Rhodospirillum rubrum ATCC 11170: one gene and its partner. The protein of the gene in region 2 interacts with the protein of the main gene of each other region in a pairwise test. Links are inferred from orthologs where the notes say so. Each region holds a gene or a part of one and is shown on either strand. Other genes may lie near its edges.

Region 1 (2,936 bases), 1.2 Mb from region 2 along the record:
TGGTCCGCCTGGGCTGGGCCCATGGCGACGACGAGGTGTTCACCACCGAACAGGCCGTCGAATGGTTCAGCCTGGAAAGCATCGGCCGCTCGCCCTCGCGCTTCGATATGCAGAAGCTCACGGCGCTCAACGGGTCGTATATGCGCGAAACCGATGACGACCGCCTGACCGCCCTGCTCGTTCCCCGACTCGAATCCACCTTGGGCCTCGACATCCCGGCCGCCGGCCATGCCCTGTTGCGGGCGGGAATGGCCGGGCTGAAGGAGCGGGCCAAGACCCTGGTCGAACTGGCCGACCTCGCCGCCTTCTATGTCCGGCCGCGCCCTTTGGCGATCGACGCCAAGGCCGAAAAGGCCCTTGATGACGAGGGGCGGACGATCCTGGCCGCCCTGATCGACAAGCTTGATGACTTCTCCCCGTGGACGCGCGACTCCTTGGAAAATCTCGCGCGCGTAATGTCCGAGGAACGCGGGGTGAAATTGGGCAAGGTCGCCCAGCCCATCCGCGCGGCGCTGACCGGCAGCACGGTCTCGCCGCCGATCTTCGAGGTCATGGAAATCCTTGGCCCCGACGAGACTCTCGGGCGTCTTCGCGACGCCCAAAGCCACTCCTAATAGCAAGGTCCGCCGGGCAACAAAAAATTGATCGCGGTGATGGGGCTTGGTGTATTGTGCGCCACGCCGATGGGTTCGCAGATGCCCGCCGAATTTCTAGAATCACTCTAGCATGGGGGAATGACCTATGACGGACTCCAAGCAAACCGTGACCCTTGTCGACAACCGCTCAGGAAAAAGTTACGAATTTCCCATCCTGAGCGGTTCGACCGGGCCCGATGTGGTAGATATTCGCAAGTTCTACACGGAAACGGGGATGTTCACCTACGATCCGGGCTATACCTCGACGGGCAGCTGTTCCTCCGCCGTGACCTATATCGACGGCGACGCCGGCATCCTGCTCCACCGTGGCTATGCCATCGAAGACCTTGCCATGCACTGCGACTTTACCGAAGTCGCCTATCTTTTGCTGCGCGGCGAATTGCCGACGGCGCCCAAGAAGACCGAGTTCGAGAAGATCATCACCTATCACACGATGGTCCACGAACAGCTGCACAAGTTCTATGACGGCTTCCGCCGCGATGCCCATCCGATGGCCGTCATGTGCGGCGTGGTCGGGGCGCTCTCGGCCTTCTATCACGACAGCATCGACATCACCGATCCGATCCAGCGCATGATCGCCCAGCACCGGCTGGTGGCGAAGATGCCGACGATCGCCGCCTGGGCCTATAAGTACTCCCAGGGCCAGCCCTTCATGTATCCGCGCAACAACCTGACCTACGCGGAAAACTTCCTGCACATGATGTTCGCCACCCCGTGCGAGGAATACAAGGTCAGCCCGGTTCTGGCCCGCGCCATGGACCGCATCCTGATCTTGCATGCCGACCACGAGCAGAACGCCTCGACCTCGACCGTGCGGCTGGCCGGATCGTCGGGGGCCAATCCCTTCGCCTGTATCGCCGCCGGCATCGCCTCGCTGTGGGGCCCCGCCCATGGCGGCGCCAATGAGGCCGTGCTGAAGATGCTGACCGAGATCGGCAGCCCCGATCGCGTTGACGACTTCGTCAAGAAAGCCAAGGACAAGAACGATCCGTTCCGTCTGATGGGCTTTGGTCACCGCGTTTACAAAAATTACGACCCGCGCGCCAAGATCATGGCCGCGACCTGCCACGAAGTGCTCGACGAGCTTGGCATCGTCGACGAGCCGCTGCTTGAAATCGCCATGCGGCTGGAAAAGATCGCGCTGGAAGACGAATACTTCATCGAAAAGAAGCTCTATCCCAACGTCGATTTCTATTCCGGCATCATCTTCCGCGCCATCGGCATCCCGACCTCGATGTTCACCTGCCTGTTCGCCCTGGCGCGCACCGTTGGCTGGATCAGCCAGTGGAAGGAAATGATCGAGGACCCCGACCAGAAGATCGGCCGGCCGCGCCAGCTGTACAATGGCGCCACCAAACGCGACTTCCTGCCGATGGACAAGCGCTAAACCCAAGGCTTTTCGCTCCCGATCAAAAAAAGGCGGCCTCCACAAAGGAGACCGCCTTTTTATCGTCCCGCTCTCCGGCGGCTCACCGCCTTAGATCAGGATTCAGATTTCAGGTCTGATCGACCTGAAATCTGAATCCTGATCTAAATCTAAATGTTAGAGCGGGATCTTAGGCGAAAACCGCGCACACTTTTCGCCATCCCGCTCTAGGGCGATCTTGGACAAGATCAGGCGGGCGGCGCGGCGCGAGGGGGGATCATCCCGTCCGCCCAGCTGACTGACCGCTTCGGCCATGGCGGCGCGCTGGTCGCGGCGCGTGGTTTCGTCGGTCATCAGCCTTTCGGCGGTCTCGGCCAGTTTGGCCGGGGTGCATTCGGTCTGGAGCAATTCGGGGATCGCCGGGCGGTCCAACAGGATGTTGACCATATCGGCGAAGCGCACCGTCACCAGCCGCTTGGCGATCTCGGCCGTCAATCCGTTCACCCGATAGGCGATGAGATGGGGGGTTCCGGCCATCGCCAGTTCCAGGCTGACGGTTCCCGAGGCGGCGATCGCCGCGTTGGCGGCGGCGAAGGCGTCGAACTTGCCGCTTTGCCCGGTGACCACGCTGACCTCGACCGGCCAGGAGGCGGTTTCATCGAGCAAATAGCTGCGCAGATAGGTCAGGGTCGGAATAACCACCCGCAGATCGGGGTGGCGGTCGGCCAGTTTCTCGACAGCGGCGGCGAAGACCGGCAGCAGGCGCCGCACCTCGCCGCGCCGGCTGCCCGGCAGAACGACAAGCAGGGGGGCCTCGGCGGCGATATCATGGGCTTGGCGAAAGGCCGGGCCATTGCCCGCCCCGGCCGGGGTTTCGATCACCGGATGACCGACATGGCTGCTGGCCAGACCGG
Region 2 (3,044 bases):
GCGCTGATGCACCGGCTAGCGGCGGGCGATACCGGCGTGGTGGTGACGGGAACCGAACGCGGCGACGAATTCGGCGAGATGGCCAAGGCGCTTCAGACCTTCAAGGACAACGCCCTGGCCAAGATCGCGCTGGAGGAGGAGGGCGAGAGGGCCAAACGTCAGGCCGAGGAGCGCCGCCGCGCCGATCTGGCCACCCTGGCCGACCGCTTCGAGCGTGAGATCGAAGGGCTGGTCACCCTGGTGGGGACCGCCGTCGACCAGATGACCAAGGGGGCCGGCCGGTCGGTCGAGCGCACCGAGGCCAATGCCCTTTATTCCGATCAGGCGGCGCGGACCGCCGAGGAAATGGCCGCCGATATCGGCCGGGTCGCCGAAGCCGTGGAGGAGATGGCGCGCGCCGTGACCGGCATCGGCGAGCGGGTGACGCGGGCCAATGCCATCGCCGTCGAGGGCGGCAGTTCCGCCCGCGCCGCCGTCGGCCGGGTCTCGGCCCTGGTCGGCGCGGCCGATCGCATCGGCGATGTCGTCACCCTGATCACCACCATCGCCAGCCAGACCAACCTGCTGGCCTTGAACGCGACGATCGAGGCGGCACGGGCCGGTGATGCCGGCAAGGGCTTCGCCGTGGTCGCCGGCGAGGTCAAGACCCTGGCCAATCAAACGGCGCGGGCTACCGAACAGATCGCCGAACAGGTGGCGGCCATCCAGCGCGAAACCGCCGATGCCGCCCGCGAGATCGAAAGCGTCGCCGGGGTGATCGGCGCCATCGGCGATCTCAACGCCCAGGTCGCCCAGGCCATCGGTGATCAGGGGCAAGCCGTGGCCGGGATCGGCCAGATCGTCGTCGCCACGGTCAGCGGCGCCGGCAGCTTAAGTGAAACCGCCCGGGGGGTCGCCGCCCGCTCGGCCGAGGGCGGCGAGGCGGCCCGCGCCATGGGCCGCGATGTCGCCGATCTGCACCAGCGGGTCGGCGAGCTTGGCAAGACCGTCGACGCCTTCGTCGGCTCGCTGCGCGCCGGCTGAGGTCTTGGGCGTCGCGTTCCCGTCTAGGCGGCGGGGGCGGGGACGATCAGGGATACCGGCTCGGCGGCCATGACGATATCGACGGGCATATGGGCGACCGTATCGCCATCGGCTTGCAGCGGCTGGGCGCCCTGCAGGGCGATGCGCACGCGCGTCGCCTCGATGATCTCGACATCGGGCAGGCGGGGCAGGCGGCCCATGGCCAGGGCCAGGGCATAGCGCGCCACATGGCGCAGGCCCGGGCTTTTGAGCAAGATCACCTGAAAGGTCGGGTGCGAGATGTCGGCCAAGGGCGCGGCGATGAACGGCCCGCCGTAATATTTGCCGTTGCAGACCACGGCGGTGGCGACATCGGCATGGATCGTCCGGCCGTCGGGGGTGTCGATATCGACGGCGCAAAGCGGGAAATCATAGCTGAAGGCTCGCTGAACCGTACACCAGACATAGGCCAGCTTGCCGGTCTTGCGCTTGAGGGCGAGATCGACGGTATCGACGACATGGGCGTCGAAGCCGGCGCCGGCCATCATCACGAAGCGGCGGGGACCGGCCAACGGCGTTTCGGCGCTGGCCCGCACCTCGCCCAGATACAGCTTGCGGAGAACGCCGGTGGCGATGACCTGGGCGGCCTTGCCCGGATCGCGGGGGATCCCGGCCTCGATCGCCAGCACATTGGCGGTGCCCAGCGGAATCACCCCCAGGGCCACGCCGCTTCCGGCCAAACCATTGGCAACCTCGTTGATCGTGCCGTCACCGCCGGCGGCGACCACCACATCGACATTACCGGCCAGGGCCGCCTCGCGGGCCATCAGCGTGGCGTCGCCGGGCTTGGCGGTTTCGCGCAAGCCCACCGTGCAGCCCAGTTTCTCCAGGCCAAGCAGGGTGCGGTTCAAGCGCCGCTGCTTCAGGGAACCCGCAGCCGGGTTGGCGATAATCATCACCCGCCGCTGGGCGGGGGCCGGAGCGGGGTTGGCAGGCGCAAACGGCAGGACACGCATCGGGGAGGGGGGACCTTGTCAAGGGATCAACGGGGCGGATAGGAGAAAAGGGGTGGGTAAGCTCCGCCGTCAAGGGTGTCCATGAAGGAAAAAAGACGGACTGTCGAGTCAAAGTAATGTTTCACTTTAAAGACAAGGGGGTGAATTATTTGTTTCCCGGCCGAATGAGGGTGGTCGCGGGGCGGGGGGAAGGCTAAAACCCGCTGCGGTGAACGCGATGTCTAGGGGGTGGTCATGCTCGGGGCGGTCCCGCTCAAGGGGTGGCCCGGTCCCTCAAGTCCGGCGGGCGCCGCCCCTCTCCATCGTCGATCGGCGAGCATGGAACACGGACGCGCACTGACGGCCATGACGGACTCCTCCCGGCGATATCGCGCCATCTTCCTGTCCGATATTCACTTGGGCACGCGGGGGTGCAAGGCGGACATCCTGCTTGATTTCCTCAGGCAAACCGAGTCCGAGACCCTGTATCTGGTCGGCGACATCGTTGACGGCTGGCGCCTGCGCAAGCATTGGAACTGGCCGCAATCGCACAACGACGTGGTCCAGAAGCTGCTGCGCAAGGCGCGCAAGGGGGCCCGGGTGGTGTTCATCCCGGGCAACCACGATGAATTCGCCCGCAGTTACTGCGATGCGGATTTCGGCGATATCAAGCTGATGCGCGAGGCCGTCCATCAGGCCGCCGACGGCAAGCGCTATCTGATCATTCACGGCGACGAATTCGATGGCGTGGTCAAATACGCCAAGTGGCTGGCCAAGGTGGGCGACTGGGCCTACGTCTGGCTGCTGGAGGCTAATCACTGGTTCAACGTCGTGCGCCACCGCATCGGCCTGCCCTATTGGTCGCTGTCGAAGTACCTCAAGCACAAGGTCAAGAACGCCGTCAAATACATCGACGACTTCGAGACCTCGATGGCCGAGGTTGCCCGCCTGCGCGGGATGGACGGCATCGTCTGCGGCCATATCCACCATGCCGAGATCCGGCCGATGGGGGATGTCCTCTACTGCAACGATGGCGATTGGGTGGAA

What was found. Proteins that work in one complex are often made in the same cells at the same time.
Region 1: the proteins of RRU_RS03015 (region 2) and gltA interact in binary tests that used the Escherichia coli proteins (3 or more experiments, as listed by UniProt). The link is inferred for Rhodospirillum rubrum ATCC 11170 from one-to-one orthologs.

What each region holds. Positions count from the first base shown.
Region 1 is NC_007643.1:1,883,777-1,886,712, reverse strand. The notes cover bases 29-2,892. They hold gltA (citrate synthase), read left to right. Parts: upstream 29-741; coding sequence 742-2,043; downstream 2,044-2,892. Other genes in these bases: lpxB (lipid-A-disaccharide synthase), read right to left, coding at 2,200-2,892; gltX (glutamate--tRNA ligase), read left to right, coding at 29-614. Also shown: more of gltX, read left to right, coding at 1-28; more of lpxB, read right to left, coding at 2,893-2,936.
Region 2 is NC_007643.1:684,953-687,996, forward strand. What follows is about bases 33-3,004. They hold RRU_RS03015 (diacylglycerol/lipid kinase family protein), read right to left. Parts: upstream 2,019-3,004; coding sequence 1,047-2,018; downstream 33-1,046. Other genes in these bases: RRU_RS03010 (methyl-accepting chemotaxis protein), read left to right, coding at 33-1,023; RRU_RS03020 (UDP-2,3-diacylglucosamine diphosphatase), read left to right, coding at 2,364-3,004. Outside these bases: more of RRU_RS03010, read left to right, coding at 1-32; more of RRU_RS03020, read left to right, coding at 3,005-3,044. UniProt on the Escherichia coli protein: In vitro phosphorylates phosphatidylglycerol but not diacylglycerol; the in vivo substrate is unknown.